DNA from 4 places in the Lentilactobacillus terminaliae genome. Region 2 is predicted to be linked to each of the others. Evidence: predicted binding sites of a transcription regulator. Region 2 holds the regulator's gene; each other region holds the start of a gene.

Region 1 (4,694 bases), 180 kb from region 2:
CAAGAGTTGGTTAGTGGTGAAGCACAAGACATTCATCGACATCCATTTATGGAGATATAAATGCGGTTGCTATCAAGGAATTAGCCTTGACAAGGTATTTTGATGCCGGTATAATAAGTCGTGTTGCATTGGAGGAATAACATGGAAATGTTTTTTAGGGAACTTCAAAAGTATCCCGAAAATGCACCTTTTAAATTTGAAGAAACTCTTGATATAAAAAAAGAGCTTCTTGATAGGTATGCTGATCAAGTAATTGATGCAGATAAGTTTACCGTTTCTGGAACAGCTTATGCTGATTTAGGAGACGTAATTGTGAATTATCACGTTACTGGTAATCTTGTGGTGCCATCATCCAGATCATTAATGCCTGTCAATCTGCCTATGGAATTCGACGTTGAAGAATTTTACGTCCCATCTAAGGCCGCTGAGTCTCGGTACCCTAAAGATGCAGTTGTCTTCGTTCTTGATGAGGATGCAAAAGTTGAAATCACTGATTCAGTAATTGATAACGTCATATTAAATATTCCAATGCAGGTTCTTGCTGAATCTGAAATCGACGGAGAAGACGATATGCCCAGCGGAAACGACTGGGAAGTTATGACCGCCGATGATTTCGACAAGAACAAGGCAGAGTTAGAAACTGTTGATCCACGTTTAGCTAAACTAAAGGATTTATTCCCTGAGGATAATCAAGAAGATTAGTTAGGCATTAATAATTTCACTAGTGGATATTTTAAAGTAGAGGAGGGATTTTTAATGGCTACACCAGCACGTAGAACCTCTAAGGCGAAAAAAGGTATGCGCCGTGGTCACATCAAGTTACAAACACCAAATCTTAGTTTTGATCCTAAGACTGGCGAGTACAGAATGCCACACCACGTGTCACCATCAGGCTACTACAATGGCCGTAAGGTTATCGACAAGTAATTGTCTTTAAACTATTAAGAACGCCATGGATTCTTAACGGTTTGTTAAAACGCTCTAAGCAAATGCTTAGGGCGTTTTATTATGGAGTGGAGTAATCTGAGAGATTAGATAAAAAAGAACTAACGAATAGTTATGCTATTCGTTAGTTCGATTATTAAAGGATTAAACTGTAAGATTATTTAGTAAAGTCAACAACCATACGACCAACAATTTTTCCGGCTTTCATTTCGTCAATGATATCATTGATTTCTTCAAGCTTTCTAGTGTGAACGATAGGTTTAACTTTACCTTCAGCACCGAATTGGAAAGTTTCAGCTAAGTCTTGACGAGTACCAACAAGTGAACCAGCAACTTGGATACCATCTAAAACAGTCTTGTCGATGTTAAGAGCCATGTCACCTTTAGGAAGGGCAACGGCAACTAATTTACCATCTGGACGAAGAGCGTTAACTGAAGTAGTGAAAGCAGCAGCGTTAACGGCAGTAACTTGGGCGTTGTGAACACCACCAACTTTTGCTTGAATTTGTTCAGCAACATCTGGATCATGACGGTCAATACCAATTTCAGCACCATTGTCTTTAGCAGCTTGTAACTTTTGTTCGTTACCATCAACTGCAACAACGTGAGCACCAAAAACATTGTGAGCAAATTGTACGGCAAGGTTACCAAGACCACCGGCACCAACAACTTCAACCCATTGACCTGGGCGAGTGTCACCAACTTTTAATGCTTTGTACATAGTAACGCCGGCACAAGTTAATGATGTTGCTTCGATGGGGTCAAGTTCTTCAGGAACCTTAACGGCATAGTTAGCATCAACGATTACTTCTTCTGCCATGGCACCATCAACAGTGAAACCAGAGTTTTTAACGTTACGGCAAAGAGTTTCACGACCAGTGTTACAGAATTCACAATGACCACAGCCCTTGAAGAACCAAGCGATTGATACTCGGTCACCAATCTTTAAGTTGTCAACATCGTCAGCAACTTGAATGACTCTACCAACACCTTCGTGACCGATGATTCTTCCTGGAACTGCACCAAAGTCTCCGGCAGCAACGTGGAGGTCTGTGTGACAAAGACCACAATATTCCACTTTAACTAAAGCTTCACCATGTTCGATTGGGCGAAGAGTAACATCTTTAATGTCAACGTATCCGTCAACAGAATCGCGTACAACAGCTGCTTTCATATAATACCATCCTTTTGAAATTTATTTTCTTAAACAAAGTTAATTATAAATCAAACAAGTCTTTTATCAAGTGAAAAAAGACACAAATTGATGAAAAATGAAAATTATTTCCATATATACCTTAAATGAGAAAATATCTCTTATTTCACTTAAGTATGTTAGAATTAGAATAATATTTAAAAAGAACCTTAATTAGGATTACGTAGGAGAATTGTAAAATGAGTCGAGTTTTAATAATTGAAGATGAAAAAAATCTTTCCCGGTTTGTCGAGCTTGAGCTACAGCATGAGGGTTATGAAACCCAAGTAGAGCTAGACGGTCGCAAGGGATTAGATGCTGCATTAAATGATAATTTTGACGTAATTTTACTAGATTTGATGCTTCCTGAACTTAATGGTATGGAAGTTGCTCGTAGATTACGAGAAAAGAAAAATACGCCAATTATAATGATGACCGCAAGGGATTCTGTGATCGATCGAGTATCAGGATTTGATCATGGAGCAGATGACTATATTGTTAAACCATTTGCAATCGAAGAATTATTGGCAAGAATTCGGGCATTGTTGAGACGAATTCAAATCGAAAACGATCAACAAAAGGGCAACAAGAAGACAGTTGTCTTTAAGGATTTGACTATCGAAAAAGAGAGCCGAATCGTTCGTCGTGGCGATGAAGTTATCAACTTAACCAAGCGTGAGTATGAATTGTTGTTGGCATTGATGGAAAATGTTGACGTTGTTTTAGCTAGAGATGTGTTATTAACCAAAGTCTGGGGTTATGATTCTGAAGTTGAAACTAACGTCGTTGATGTCTACATCAGATACTTACGAAACAAGATTGACCGTCCTGGTGAGAATAGTTACATTCAAACTGTTAGAGGTACGGGTTACGTGATGCGCTCATGAGCGAAGAAATTAGTCCCAAAAAAAGAAGGATCTCTTTAACATTTAAGTGGTCCTTTTTTACATCTATTGGTGTATTTGTGATTGTCTTAGTATTTTCAATGTTGATTTTTAATCGGTTCACTAATGTTTTAGTCCAACAAGAAAGAGGCTATATTAATGACACCTTGATGACTGTCTCGGGTCGGCTGGCCAATTTTGATTCACCGATTACTAAAAACAACGTTAATTCAGTTTTGAGACCAGACATCGATAATGAAAATAATAACAATGTACCAATTGATAAACAGACGCACCAAAGCATTTACTCTGATTCTCTGATTATTAATCTATCAAGAGACAGTATGGTCGTGAATGTTTACAACAATGATAAGCAATTATTGTTTGAATCTAGAGAATCTAACTTTAAGTTAAGGCCAGCTAATTCCAAAAAAATCTCCATTTCCAGTGTCGATGGCAAAGAAATGTTGATTGGTAGAATGCCAGTCTTATCCAAAAGAAATGGCTCCTTGGTTGGTTACATTCAGGTGGTCGACACCTTGGCTAATTACCATCAAACCGTCAGAAAATTATTGGCGATCATGGGTATCTTATTAATTTTGGCAGTGTTGATTTCGGTAGTGGTTGCATATGTTCTTGCTACAGAACTCTTAAAGCCCATGAAGGAAATCCAAAAGACCATATCTGAAATCAAAGAAAATCCTGATTCAGATGAACGGGTTCCTGAATTACAGACTAATGATGAAATCTCTGATTTAGGTAACTTATTTAATGGTATGTTAGATCAAACGCAACGCTATATGAACCAACAAAGTCAATTCGTTGAGGATGTTTCTCATGAGTTAAGAACTCCAGTAGCTGTCATTCAAGGCCACATGGAAATGCTGCTTAGATGGGGTAAGGATGATCCTCAAGTCCTAGATGAGTCCTTGAAGGCGTCCTTACAAGAAACCAAGCGGATGCAGAGTTTGGTTGCAGAAATGCTCGATCTTTCCAGAGCCGAGCAAATTGAAATCAATTACGGTGATGAAATCACCAACGCCAATGAGGTCTTTGACCAAGTTAATAATGACTTCAAGATGATTCATCCAGAATTTAACTTCATTGTTGATAATGATACGTACAATGATGTGTACGTGAAAATTTATCGAAACCATTTGGAGCAGATTTTAGTTATCTTAATCGACAATGCCATTAAGTACTCCAAGGATCGTAAGGAAATTCATACTTCTATTTCTAGTACAGATTCTACCGTTAATATTGCGGTCCAAGACTTTGGTGAGGGAATTGCTAGTGAAGATGTAGATAAAGTCTTTAACAGATTCTACCGAGTCGATAAGGCTCGTTCTCGAGATAAAGGTGGGAATGGTTTAGGATTGTCCATTGCTCAGCGATTAGTTGAGGCTTACCATGGTGATATTTCAATTGAAAGTTCATTAGGATATGGTTCAATTTTTCAAATAAAATTTCCGATTTTAAGAAATGGTAGCAATGACGATTCAACACAACCAGATGAAGAACCTAATGCAGAAGAGCACAGTGATGCTGATGAATAAAATGTGCTTAACAGAATAATTTATAAAAATAACCTCATGAGTGTGGATGTAATATCGCACTCATGGGGTTATTTTTGATTAGATAAAAAAACCACCCAAATAAAATTTGAGTGGTCT
Region 2 (4,694 bases):
TTTCCAGCAATGGCACTAGTCGTTTCAGGAGGGCATACGGAATTAGTTTACATGCCTGAAGAAAACAAATTTGAAATTATTGGTGAGACCAGGGATGATGCTGCGGGTGAAGCTTACGATAAAATCGGTCGAGTTTTGTCAATCAATTATCCAGCTGGCAAGGAAGTTGACGAATTAGCTCATCAAGGTGAAGACACATTTAAGTTCCCAAGAGCTATGGATAATGAAGATAATTTTGATTTTAGCTTTAGTGGTTTAAAGAGTGCTTTCATCAACACTGTTCACCATGCGGATCAAATTAACGAAACATTAAACCGTTGTGATTTGGCAACTAGTTTTCAACAAGCTGTCGTCGATGTATTAGCTGATAAGACTAATCGTGCGTTAAAACAGTTCCCAGTTAAGCAACTTATTCTTGCTGGTGGAGTGGCTGCAAATAAAGGGCTTCGTGAACGATTAACTGATGAGCTAACTAATTTTCCTAACACTGATTTAGTATTAGTTCCGTTATCTCTTTGTGGAGACAATGCTGCTATGATTGGAGCTGCTGGAGAAATGTTATATCGGCATGGAGTTCGCGCCGATGCAACTTTAAACGCTGATCCATCTTTAGAATTTGATTTAATCAATGATTAAAATTAAAAAAGCCATGACATTTTAAATGTCATGGCTTTTTGTTTACTATAAGTCTTCTAATTCCATACTTTTACTTTCCCAAAGTTCCTCTGTGTTTTCAATTTGTTCATTGATATTGTTGAGCTGATTTTGCAAATCAGCCGATTTTTGAACATCGTTGAAATTTTCTGGCAGGGTCATTTGAGATTCGACGTCATCTTTTTGAATTGTCAAAGTATCTAATTGTTCTTCTAATGCGGCAACTTCTCGAGTCAGCTTACGAACTTGTTTTTGGGCCTCTTTGTTGTTTTGATAATATTGTTTATCAGAGCTGACGGCTTGAGGAGCAGATTGAGTAGGTGCATTTTGTGATTCTTCTCGCTCCTTGTAAGCCAATTGTTCAGCTTTTTTATCAACATAATAGTCGTAATTACCAAGGTAAGCATTACTACCAGTGGCAGATATTTCGACTGTTGCAGTAGCCAACTGGTTAATAAAGTATCTATCATGTGAAACGAATAAGATGGTGCCTTCAAAGTCTCTCAAGGCACGTTCAAGCACTTCTCGGCTGTCAATGTCCAAGTGATTAGTTGGTTCATCGAGAATTAAGAAGTTATTGTGTTGCATAGCTAATTTAGTTAATAGTAACCGAGCTTTTTCACCACCAGATAAGTCCGCGACTAACTTGTCGACGTCATCACCTGAAAAGAGAAAACTACCTAGGATACCGCGGATATCACTTTCGTTAACAGTTGGATGATCGTCCCATAATTCATTGAGAACCTTTTTATTTTTGTGCAGACTTTGCTGTTCCTGATCATAATATCCAGTATCAACGCCGGTTCCAAAACTAATCGTTCCTTTGATTAAAGGAATTTTTCCTAAGATACTTTTAAGTAGAGTGGACTTACCAACGCCGTTAGGACCAACTATGGCAATTGCCTGGTGTCTTTTGACTTCTAAGTTAACCGGTTCGCTTAATATATGGTCATATCCGATAGCGGCGTCTGATACCTTCAAAACATTCTCACCACTTTTTTTATTAGTGGTAAATAAAAAGCGGGCTACTTTTGTGTAATCTACTGGTTTTTCGATCACATCCATTTTTTCTAGCTGTTTTCTGCGGGCCTGAGCTTGTTTAGTAGTTGAAGCTCGCACGATGTTTTTGTCAACGAATTCTTGAAGCTTGGCAATTTTAGCTTGTTGCTTCTCATATTCGCGCATCCTGGTCGTATTGCGCAGTTCTTTTTGATTTATGAAATCAGTGTAATTACCTTGATAATGAGTAAGGGTTTTATGCGCCATTTCATAAACTTCATTAACGATTTGGTCGAGAAAATATCTATCATGAGAAATAATCAGCAATGATCCAGCATAATTTTTGATGTAGCCTTCCAACCAAGTGATAGTTTCAACATCCAAATGGTTTGTAGGTTCATCTAAAATCAGTAGGTCAGGTTTCTCTAACAATAGTTTTGCAAGTGCCAGTTGAGTTTTTTGACCTCCTGATAATTCGTTGATGGGGTGGTCGTAGTCTGCTTCACCAAAGCCGAACCCGTGGAGAACACCTCGAATTTCGGCTTCGTACACGTAACCACCGTTTGATTCGAAGTCAGCTCTCAAATTGTCATAGGTTTTTGATATCTCAGCAAACTCTTCTTCACTCATTGTTGAGTTGTCTTGACTTATTTGCACTTCTAATTTGTGAATTTTGCTTTCGGTTTCTTTTAAAGAATCAAAAACAGATTCCATTTCATCATAAATTGTTTTATTTGAATCTAATCCAGTATCTTGAGCTAGATAACCGATAGTTAAGTTTTTCTTCTCAGAGATTTGGCCTTCGTCTGCGGCCATTTCTCCCATAATAATTTTTACTAACGTTGACTTGCCGGCACCATTTTGGCCAACAAGGGCAATTCGACTTTTTTCCTGGATATTTAAGTTAACTCCGGAAAAAATATTCTCGCCATTAAAACGTTTTGCAATGTCTTGGACCTGCAAAATAATCATGCGGCATCCACCTTTCTGAGTACTAATATTCTAACACATATCAAGATTTTCGGAAAAAGTGCAATTAATATTTGAATTTATTTTCACAAGCGGTAATACTATGGTAGAATAATTAAAGAAGTGAGTTTCACAAAGTTTTTTAACAATCAATAGATGTAAGGAGGAGTTATTCGTGACGGCTGAAAGCATTCCCAAGGCAACCGCTAAGCGATTACCAATATATTACCGTTATTTAAATATTCTCCATGATACAGGAAAAGAAAGAATTTCTTCAACGGAACTTGCTGACGCTGTTCAGGTTGACTCAGCAACTATTCGACGTGATTTTTCTTATTTTGGAGCATTAGGTAAACGGGGCTATGGCTATGATGTTGATAGCTTACTTAGCTTTTTTAAACAAATTCTAAATCAAGAACATCTGACTAATGTTGGATTAGTTGGGGTTGGTAATTTAGGCCATGCCTTATTGAACTTTAATTTTCACAAGGATGGTAATGTTAGAATTTCCGCAGCTTTTGATTCAAAGGATGATATCGTAAATACCATCCAAGATGGGGTTCCAGTTTACCCAGTTAGTGATTTAGCTGATCAATTGCAAGAACAACAAATTCAGGTGATTATTTTAACCGTACCATCTGATTACGCACAAGGGGTTGCTGATCAAGCAGTAGCCGGAGGAGTTCGCGGGATTCTTAATTTCACACCAATTAGAATTTCAGTTCCAGACCAAGTGCTTGTTCAAAATGTCGATTTAACTAATGAATTACAAACATTAATTTACTTCATTGAAAACTTCAGCAAATAATTTTTAGCCCGAGCGAATTTACCGCTGGGGCTTTTTTTGTATTCATTTATGAAGATTTTTTGGTGTTGAGGGTTGCATTTTAGAGCGGATAATAATATTATTAATGTCAGTGATTAGCACTTCTGACAAAGGAGTGCTAACGTTGCTAAAAATAACTATTTATGGAGGGACTAACGTGTTAAAACCATTAGGAGATCGCGTTATCATTGAAACGCAAGAAGAAGAAGAAAAAACAGTTGGTGGAATTGTGTTAGCAAGTAACGCAAAAGAAAAGCCTCAAACTGGTAAGGTTGTTGCTGTTGGCTCTGGTCGAGTTTTGGACAACGGTAATACTGTTGCCCCAATCGTTAAAGCTGGGGACGAAGTAATGTTCGATAAATATGCAGGTACTGAGGTTGAAGACGGCGACAACTCCTATTTAGTTTTACATGAAAAAGATATTGTTGCTATCGTTGAATAGTTCCGTAAAAAATTAAAAAAATATTTCATGAGGTGAATTTAAGATATGGCAAAAGAAATTAAGTTCTCTGAAGATGCTAGAACAAAGATGCTTGCCGGTGTCGACAAGTTAGCAAATACTGTAAAGACTACTATTGGTCCTAAGGGACGCAACGTTGTTTTGGAACAAACTGCTGGTAACCCAACAATTACTAATGATGGTGTAACTATCGCTAAGTCAATTGAATTACCAGATCATTTCGAAAACATGGGTGCAAAGTTAGTTTCTGAAGTTGCTTCAAAGACTAATGATATCGCTGGTGATGGTACAACCACTGCCACTGTTTTGACTCAAGCAATCGTTAATGAAGGTATGAAGAACGTTACTGCCGGTGCTAATCCAGTTGGTATCCGTCGCGGAATTGAAAAGGCTACTAAAGCCGCTGTTGAAGCACTTCACAACATGTCACATGATGTTGAAACTAAAGATGATATTGCACAAATCGCATCAATCTCTTCAGCTGACGCAGAAGTTGGTAAGTTAATTGCCGACGCTATGGAAAAAGTTGGTAACGATGGTGTTATTACTATTGAAGAGTCACGTGGTGTTGATACTAGCCTTGATGTTGTTGAAGGTATGCAATTCGACCGTGGTTACTTATCACAATACATGGTTACTGATAACGAAAAGATGGAAGCAGATTTAGATAATCCATACGTTTTAGTTACTGATAAAAAGGTTACTAACATTCAAGATATTCTTCCATTGCTTCAATCAATCGTTGAACAAGGCCGTTCACTTCTTATCATCGCTGATGATATTGGT
Region 3 (4,694 bases), 720 kb from region 2:
CTTCACCTTCGGCCATTCCTTCTCCTAGCTCTGGGAGTTTAAACTTGTAAGCCATAGGGTCAAACTTCCTTTCTTAATTAGAATTAGTAATTCAAGATTTCCCGTACTTTTTCTTCGATATCATCGGCGTTTGGAAGCCAGTCGTTTTCAGCCATTGCAAATGGGAAGATGCTATCAGGTGCAGCCACTCTACCGATTGGGGCATCTAATGACATGATCTTGTTTTCTGCAATTTCAGAAGCAACATGGGCACCAACTCCAGCCATCTTTTGGGCTTCTTGAACTAACACGACCTTATGAGTTTTTTCAACTGATGCAAAAATTGTGTCAGTATCGATTGGTGAAAGTGACCGAAGATCAATTACTTCAACCGAAATATTTTCTTTTTCTAATTTATCAGCAACTTTAAGAGCCTCATTAACTTCAGCACTGTAAGCCACGATAGTAATATCATTTCCTTCACGAACAACGTTGGCCTTATCCAAAGGAACTGTGTACTTGCCTTCAGGAATTTCATCCTTCATTGAACGGTAAAGTTTCAAGTTTTCCATGAATAATACTGGATCGTTGTTTTCTACAGCGGAAATAATCAAACCTTTAGCATCATATGGATTAGAAGGAGTAACCACTCTAAGTCCAGGTACGCCTGTGAAGATGTTTTCCATTGAATCACCGTGAAGTTCAGCGGTATGAGTACCACCACCAAATGGAGTTCTGATGGTAATTGGCATTGACATCTTACCGTTAAATCTGAAACGGTTACGAGACATTTGACCAACGATAGAATCGACTGCTTCAAAAGTGAATCCCATGAATTGAATTTCTGGAATTGGACGCCAGCCAGTTGCTGCTAATCCAATTGAAAGTCCTAAAATTCCTGATTCAGCAAGTGGTGTATCGAATACTCGATCTTCACCAAATTTTGCTTGTAGTCCATCGGTAGTTCTAAATACTCCACCATTCTTACCAACGTCTTCACCGAAAATAAGAGTCTTTGGGTCGTCTTGTAACACTTGATCTAATCCTTCGGTAATTGCTTTAATATAAGTTAGTTTAGCCATAATTACTTCGACTCCTTTGCTTCATATTTTTCAATGTCACGTTGAACATTAGGGGTTGGAGTTTCAAAAGTAGTTTTCAAGAAATCAGTAACCTTTTGTGCAGGTGCTGCTTCAGCTTTCTTCATAGCATCCTTGAATTCACCCTTGTATTGTTCAACTAATTCGTCTTCCTTAGCTTGATCCCAAAGTTTCTTATCAGTAAGAACTTTTCTCAAACGAATCAATGGGTCACGATCAAACCATGGTTGTTCTTCTTCTTTAGTACGATAACGACTTGGATCATCACCAGCAGAACTGTGGGCACCGAAACGGTAAGTCAAAGTTTCAACTAATACTGGGCCATTACCGGCAGCTGCAAATTCACGTGCTTCTTTAGCAACTAAGTAAGTTGCTAAGATATCCATTCCATCTACTTGAGTTGAAGGAACACCTGAAGCAACACCTTTTTGGGCTAAAGTTTCAGCTGCAGTTTGTTTGTAACGTGGAACTGAAATAGCATAACCATTGTTTTGTACAAAGAATACTGCGGGTGCTTGGAAGGCACTAGCAAAGTTAATTCCTTCGTAGAAGTCACCTTGAGAGGTACCACCATCACCTGTGAAGGCATATGAAACAGTATTTTCTTCCCCATTCTTCTTGATTCCAAGTGCTGCCCCTGCGGCTTGGACGTATTGAGCACCAATAATAATTTGCGGGAACATTGAACGAGTTCCTTCTGGATTATATTGGTTTGCTAAATAGTGTCCCTTGGACCATAAGTATCCTTGTTCAACTGTTGCACCATGTTGAATTAATTGTGGTAAGTCACGGTATGCTGGGAACAAGAAGTCTTGTTTTTGCATTGCGTGTGCAATTCCCATTTCCGAAGCTTCTTCCCCGTAGGTAGGAGCGTAAAAACCAAGGCGACCTTGACGTGAAAAGTTCATTGTTTGTTCGTGGAGTGTTCGTTCCCAAACCATCTTTTCCATCAAAGTAACTAATTCATCATCGCTGAATGTATCAAATAGTTCTTGATTAACTATTTTTCCATTCTCATCGATTACTTGAACCGGTTTTTTGTATGGATCGCTCATTGTTGATTTGATTTTTGCAAAGTCAACAATATGCTTGTTATTTGCTGCCATATATAACACTTTCCTTTCCTAAAAAGCTAGACTTGTGATACACAGTAATCTGTTTCAACCACAACTAAAATTTAGCATTGTTTCAGAAAATTTGCAAGCCCTTTCAATCGCATAATATCAACTTTTTCATAAATGATTTCTAAAATTGATGTATGGGTTTCACTAAATTTTCATCAATTATCATTTGTGAAAAAAATATCAATCCCATTACATAAAGGCTGATAGTATTTTTTATAAAATTAAGATAGAATAGTCTGTAGATAATTTTATATTTTGGAGGTTTTAATCTTGTTTCTTATGAAAGATATTGTCCGTGATGGTGATCCAGTATTACGGAAACAAGCTCAAAAAGTTAACTTTCCCCTTTCAGATGAAGATCGCCAATTAGCACATGATTTGATGGAGTATCTTGAAGTTAGTCAAGATCCAGAGCTATGTGAAAAATATGGGCTTCGTGCAGGAGTTGGCCTAGCCGCTCCCCAAGTAGGAGAATCAAAAATGATGGCCTCAGTAATGGTGCCTGCAGAAGATGAAAATGAAGAACCAGTTTTCAAAGATGTCATTATTAATCCAGTAATCGTTTCTAATTCTGTTCAACGTGGCGCTTTAACTGAAGGCGAGGGATGTTTATCAGTTGATGAAGACATCCCCGGTTATGTCCCTCGTTCCGCTAGAATCACTTTGGAATATACTGATGTTGAAGGAAACGATCATCATATTCGCTTAAAAAATTACCCAGCAATCGTATGTCAGCATGAAATCGATCATTTACACGGTGTGCTCTTCTATGATCACATCGATAAACAAAATCCTTATTCGAAATCTGATGACGAGATCTTTATTTATTAATTTAATTTACAAAAAAAAGCTGTCTTTCTGTTATTCCAGAAAGACAGCTTTTATATTATTTTCATTTATTTTAAGCGATTCAAATCTTCTACATATTCGATAGTAGTTTGGTTGATTAAAAATGCAACGTCAAAATGAAGATTGCCATCTAATTCCCAAATATCAGTAACCCTAAAGATTGATTGAATTTCGGGTGTACTACTCGCATCAAAATGATGATCCGCACTATATTCGTGAAGTTCTTTTATCAAAAGTTGTTTGAACTCAGATATAGATAACTGCATTATGTTTTGAGGGAGTTCATATTCAAAGGCCATAACGCCCCTCCCCCAAACATTAGCAATCGCTTGAGATTTAAGTTGCTCTGAAGATTCATCAGGCATTATTTTTTGCAAAGCATACTTGATTGCTTGATCTACGATTGCTTGACTTATCTTTAATCGTTTTTGAGTTGGCCTGGTAACAAAAAAATAATGGATCAGGTTGTAAAGGACCACAGCCAAAATTAAACCAATAATCACTTGAAACAAAAGTATCATTACTATTCCACCTCAATTCATACGTTTATTTTACCACGTTCGATTTAGAGCTCACTTGGATTAACGCTCGAAATCCAGATTTATATACTTATTTTTACAGTTATGGTAAACTACTTATTATTAGTTGTGCAAAAACAACCACCTGTGCGAAAAGGAATCACTGATTTCTTAAAAAAACAGAATAAATTTTAAAGGAGCTTTTTTAATGATTTTTAAAGTATTATACCAACCTCAGGAAAACGAAAACCCTAGTCGAGAAAACACTCAAAGTCTTTACCTTGAAGCTGATACTGAAGTAACAGCCCGTCAATTAGTTGAAGACAACACTAATTACAACATCGAATTCATCGAACCATTGACAGGTAAACACTTAGAATACGAACAAGAAAATCCCGAATTTAAATTAACGGAGTTCAATAAATAATGAAAAAACTAAACGTCAAAAATAACGAAGCAGCTATTTACGGCGTTGGTGGTTTAGGAGAAATTGGTAAAAACACATATGGAATTCAATTTCAAGATGAAATCATCTTGATTGATGCTGGGATCAAGTTTCCGGAAGATGAACTCTTAGGTGTCGATTATGTAATTCCTGACTACCAATATATCGTAGATAACAAAGATAAGATCAAGGCTTTGGTAATTACCCATGGTCACGAAGATCATATTGGTGGAGTACCTTATTTATTGAAGGCACTGAATGTTCCAATATATGCTGGTCCATTGGCTATGGCTCTTATCAAAAATAAACTAGATGAACATGGCTTATTAAGTAGCGCTGAACTTCACGAAATCACTGAAAGTACTGTTCTTAAATTTAGAAAAACTAGCGTATCATTTTTTAGAACAACCCACTCAATTCCTGACACTTTGGGAATCGCAGTTCATACTCCAGTTGGGGTAATCGTAGAAACTGGTGATTTTAAGTTTGACTTAACTCCAGTGACTAACCAAGCTCCAAATTTACAAGAAATGGCTAGACTTGGTGAAGAAGGCGTTTTGTGCTTGATGTCAGATAGTACAAATGCTGAACGCCCTGTCTGGACCAAGTCAGAAAAATGGGTGGCCAACTCGGTTGCACATATTTTTGATCAAATGGAAGATCGCATTATCTTTGCAAC
Region 4 (4,694 bases), 790 kb from region 2:
AAATTGACAAAGTTAGCAATTGTAACAGGTTCTGGACAGGGAATTGGCAAGGCAGTGGCCAATAAGTTAAGTCAACAAGGTTATGCGATCGGCGTTTTAGATATTAATGCTGAGACGGCAAAACAAACAGCAAGTGAATTAATTGAGAAAGGTTATGAGGCCAAAGCTTATCCGGTAGATGTGGCAGATGAAGAGAAATTTTCTGAAGCAGTTGATCAGGCAATCACTGATTTGGGCGAGTTAGCTGTTTTCGTTAATAATGCTGGTGAGGCGTTTATTGATTCAATTATTGATTCAGAGCCAGCCAAAATTAAAAGATTGATAGATGTTAATTTGTTGGGAACATTTTGGGGAATTAGAATTGCCGCCAAGCGTTTTATTGCTCAGGGAAATGGTGGTCGAATCATCAATGCAGCCTCATTGGCCGGCGTTGAAGCCTCTGCATTACAAAGTGCTTATTCTGCTTCTAAATTTGGAGTTCGTGGACTGACTCAGTCCGCTTCAAAGGAATTAGCAAAGTATCAAATTACAGTGAATGCTTATAATCCAGGTGTGGTTAGGACACCGATGCGAGATGCGATTGACAAGAGAACGGCAGCAATTAAATCTAAGTCAATTTCCGATCAACAACGGAATGTTTTATCTGAGATCTCGTTAGGTCGAGAGGCAACTCCAGAGGATGTCGCCAATGTGGTTAGTTTCTTTGCATCACCAGAAGGTAGTTATATCACTGGTCAGTCAATTTTGGTTGATGGCGGCATGGAATATCGTTAATTCGGAAAGGGAGTAATTAAATGAAATCAAAAAAGAGTATTGGATATATCATAGTTGCATTGTTGGCAGTCACCTTAGTAGGATTTGGTATCCACTCGTTTACAGCAAATTCAGCTAGTAAAGATAGCGACATCGTCGTTGGATCACAAGGGTCTGATTATGACATTTGGCAACATATCGCCAAAAGTCCGCAAGCGAAAAAATTGGGACTCCATATTAGTGTTAAGCAAATCAATGATGGGGTCCAACTAAACAAGGCAACTACTGATGGCACAGTTGATGTTAATGCTTTTCAGTCATGGTCGTATTTGCAAGCCTACAACAAGGAAAACAAAGCGGGTCAATTAAAGGCATTAGGAACTACATACTTAGAACCATTAGGAATTTATTCAAATAAATATAAAAACGTGAAAGATATTCCTAATGGAACTACCGTAGCCATTGTCAATAATCCCGCTAACACATCTAGGGATTTACTACTTCTTCAAAGTGCGGGTTTGTTGAAATTAAAGCCTGGATTTAATGCATTAGGAGACACTAGAGATATTGCTTCTAATCCGCGTCATTTAAAGTTTGATGAAATTGATGACACTACTGGTCCTCGAGTATTGAAAAGCGTTCCGGTGGTCTTGATCTCAAACAAAGTGGCCTTAGAAGGTAATTTGAATGTGCTAAAGGATTCAATTTTTCATGAACAAGTCAACGACAGTACTAAGGACAATATCAACGTCTTGGCAACTGCTAAGAAAAATGCGAATAATGACAAATACAAAAAGTTGATTAATTTATATCATGAACCAGCAATCCAAAAATACATCAAGGCAAAGTACGACGGCACGAAAGTAGAAGTTAAGAAACCACTTAGTTATCTGAATAAATAAAGCATTAAATGGTCGTTTTTCACTTCATTTCGGTATAAAATGGAATCTTGAAATGGAGGGTTTATTCGATGGAAAATTTTAGCTTTAAAAATCCAACTGATATCAGATTCGGTAAGGATCGAATTGATAGTGAACTACGTGATGTGATCATAAGTTTTGGTAAGAATGTCTTACTAGTATATGGTGGACAATCAGTGAAACGGTCAGGACTATATGACCGAGTAATTAAGGCATTAGATGGACTAAATATCATTGAGTTACCTGGGATTGAACCTAATCCAAAGATTGATTCAGTTCGCAAGGGACAACAATTAGTTAAGGATAACAACATTGATGTTATTTTAGCTGTTGGTGGTGGTTCAGTAATTGATGCAAGTAAGGTTATTGGTTCTGCTAGATATTACGAAGGCGATCCTTGGGATCTAGTTCTTGATTCTGCTAAACGTATGACCTTAAATCAATTACCACTTGTTGACATTTTGACATTATCAGCCACTGGTTCCGAAATGAATCGTGGCTCAGTAATTTCAAATCCAGAAACTCATCAAAAGTTTGGCACTGGTGGTCCTAATACTCCAGCAGTTTCATTCCTTGATCCTAGTTTGACATTCACTGTGCCAACCAGACAAACTGCTGCTGGATCAATGGATATTATGAGTCATTTGATTGAGCAATATTTTGATCGTTCAATTAATAATGATGTTTCTAAAGGTTTGATTGAAGGTTTGATGCGTTCAGTAATTAAGTGGGCTCCCGTTGCAATTAAAGAGCCTGATAACTATGATGCTCGTGCTAACTTGATGTGGAATGCTACTATGGCTTTAAATGGAATTGTTGGTTTGGGTGACGTTAATAACTGGACTGTCCATCCAATGGAACATGAACTATCAGCATACTATGATATTACTCATGGTGTTGGTTTAGGAATTTTGACACCTCGTTGGTTAAAGGCAGTTCAAAAGGATCCTTCAACTCATGAATTACTTGCTAGATTTGCTAAAAACGTTTGGGGAATTAATAACTCAGACGAAGATGAAGCAGGTAGTGAAGCAATTAAAGAAACCTATAACTGGATAAGTTCTCTAGGATTTGAAATGACATTGCCTGAAGTAGGTATTAAAGACGAAACCAACTTTGATGCAATGGCTGAAAGTGCTGTAACCACAGGCGATCTTAGTAAAAATGGTTATATCAAATTGACACCAGAAGATGTTAAAAATATCTATCGTGATTCAATGACTCCAGAAAATTTTTAAATTAATTTTTTAAAAGCTCGTTATCGTTATGATAACGGGCTTTTTTTGAATTTATAAAAAAATCACAATCTTAATTATTATTCTAGAGCTAAAATACTCGAAAACGGGACATAATATAGATGTTTTAAATCATTTTGGTAATCAATAAAGCATTTAAATTAGTAAGACAACCGTTTGCACAAATTTGAAGTTGGTGTTACGATGTTGACGTTGAATTGAACGAGATAGTTCGCTATCACTTGCTCACTATTTCTCATACTGTCTAAACATCGGAGGATTTATAATTATGAAAGCACTTGTATTAGAAGGCGTAGAAAAACTTGAAATTGAAGACATTAAGCCCCAAGAACTAAAACCAAACGAAGTACTGATCAATACTGCATATGCAGGTATTTGTGGTACTGATCACGCATTGTATGCTGGATTACCAGGTTCAGCGGATGCTGTGCCACCTATTGTGTTAGGTCATGAAAATTCAGGGGTAGTTGCTGAAGTTGGTTCAGAAATCACTGACTTAAAAGTTGGCGACCGTGTATCAGTTGACCCTAACATTTACTGCGGCCAGTGCGAATTTTGTTTAACCGATCGTCCAGAATTATGTAACAATCTTTCCGCTATTGGAGTTACAAGAAACGGTGGTTTGGAACAACAGTTTACTGCACCAGCTTCAGTAGTTTATCCAGTTCCTGATAATGTTTCGCTAAAAGCAGCTGCCACTGTTGAACCCATCTCATGTGCCATTCATGGTGTTAAATTGCTTAAAGTAACTCCATATCAAAAGGCACTAGTCATTGGTGATGGATTCATGGGTCAGATTTTTGCCCAAGTTTTACAAGCATACGGTATTCACCAAGTCGACTTGGCTGGTAGAAGCGATGCTAAACTTGCAAACAATAAAGAACATTTTGGCGTTACTAACACTTTTAATACCGAAAAAGATCAAATTCCAGCTGACTACGATGTAGTTATTGAGGCCGTTGGTTTACCATCAACTCAAGAACAAGCAATCGCCGCTACTAAGAAGGGTGCTCAAGTATTGATGTTTGGTGTTGGTAAGCCTACACAAAAATTCACTATGAACACATATGAAATTTTCCAAAAACAATTGACTATCCAAGGTTCATTCATTAATCCTTACTCATTCAAAGACTCACTTGCATTACTTTCAAGTGGAAAATTGAACGTTGAAGACTTGATCAGCCATGTTCTGAAGCTTGAAGAAGTTGAGGACTTTGTACAAGGCAAGATCAGTAATGTAAGTAAGGCCGTTGTTAAAGTCGGTAATCAAGATTAAGACAGGTGATAAAAATGAATGAAGTTCATTCGAGCATTGAAAATCCGAAGACTTTATCGCCTTCGATGGCAACATTTTACTTTATCATATCGCTAATAATTAATTCTGCGGGGAATGTTTTAACCTTAGTAACTAGTGCTAAGATTCACCCATCATTTTTGGGATCGGCATATTGGACTGCTGCTGAGGCAAACTTAGGAACCGCACTTCATTGGAATTTGTTCTGGGCGTTCTTGATTTTAGGAATGTTGATTTCTTTGTTAAACGCCGTTCTGGTTGGTAAATTTAACTTGAAGAGGATTCTTGGAAACTTGATTTTTATGGTGCCATTTTCAGCAATGATCCAAATTTTCGAAGATTTCTTTCTTGGCAAATACCCTGTGTTTAGTGGGTTACCAGATGCTAATACGCCATTAATGATTGGCTTCTATGTCTTTCTAAATTTCTTTGGAGTAGCGTTGATTGGAACTGCAATTTCAATTTATCAAC

The links. The regulator Rex, encoded in region 2, represses fermentation and respiration genes when NADH is low (regulators of the CRP and FNR family bind a similar motif). The targets are predictions, from matches to a motif close to TTGTGAANTANTTCACAA.
Region 1: adhP (alcohol dehydrogenase AdhP) is a predicted target of Rex. The motif match lies at 2,188-2,205, and genes of this name have one in related genera.
Region 3: pdhA (pyruvate dehydrogenase (acetyl-transferring) E1 component subunit alpha) is a predicted target of Rex. The motif match lies at 2,370-2,387, and genes of this name have one in related genera.
Region 4: O0236_RS08340 (zinc-dependent alcohol dehydrogenase family protein) is a predicted target of Rex. The motif match lies at 2,962-2,979, and genes of this name have one in related genera.

What each region holds. Positions count from the first base shown of each region.
Region 1 is NZ_CP168151.1:950,494-955,187, forward strand. Features, by position in the region: gene O0236_RS04740 (nucleotidyltransferase) at 1-60, shown strand, start outside; gene O0236_RS04745 (DUF177 domain-containing protein) at 142-702, shown strand; gene rpmF (50S ribosomal protein L32) at 757-927, shown strand; gene adhP (alcohol dehydrogenase AdhP) at 1,103-2,119, opposite strand; gene O0236_RS04760 (response regulator transcription factor) at 2,338-3,024, shown strand; gene O0236_RS04765 (HAMP domain-containing histidine kinase) at 3,021-4,577, shown strand.
Region 2 is NZ_CP168151.1:772,157-776,850, forward strand. Features, by position in the region: gene tsaD (tRNA (adenosine(37)-N6)-threonylcarbamoyltransferase complex transferase subunit TsaD) at 1-636, shown strand, start outside; gene abc-f (ribosomal protection-like ABC-F family protein) at 682-2,625, opposite strand; gene O0236_RS03880 (redox-sensing transcriptional repressor Rex) at 2,798-3,430, shown strand; gene groES (co-chaperone GroES) at 3,606-3,890, shown strand; gene groL (chaperonin GroEL) at 3,936-4,694, shown strand, end outside.
Region 3 is NZ_CP168151.1:1,487,210-1,491,903, forward strand. Features, by position in the region: gene O0236_RS07845 (2-oxo acid dehydrogenase subunit E2) at 1-55, opposite strand, end outside; gene O0236_RS07850 (alpha-ketoacid dehydrogenase subunit beta) at 84-1,061, opposite strand; gene pdhA (pyruvate dehydrogenase (acetyl-transferring) E1 component subunit alpha) at 1,064-2,185, opposite strand; gene def (peptide deformylase) at 2,474-3,034, shown strand; gene O0236_RS07865 (hypothetical protein) at 3,100-3,573, opposite strand; gene O0236_RS07870 (DNA-directed RNA polymerase subunit epsilon) at 3,779-3,997, shown strand; gene rnjA (ribonuclease J1) at 3,997-4,694, shown strand, end outside.
Region 4 is NZ_CP168151.1:1,565,661-1,570,354, reverse strand. Features, by position in the region: gene O0236_RS08355 (acetoin reductase) at 4-774, shown strand; gene O0236_RS08350 (MetQ/NlpA family ABC transporter substrate-binding protein) at 795-1,655, shown strand; gene O0236_RS08345 (iron-containing alcohol dehydrogenase) at 1,724-2,911, shown strand; gene O0236_RS08340 (zinc-dependent alcohol dehydrogenase family protein) at 3,198-4,205, shown strand; gene O0236_RS08335 (fructose permease) at 4,220-4,694, shown strand, end outside.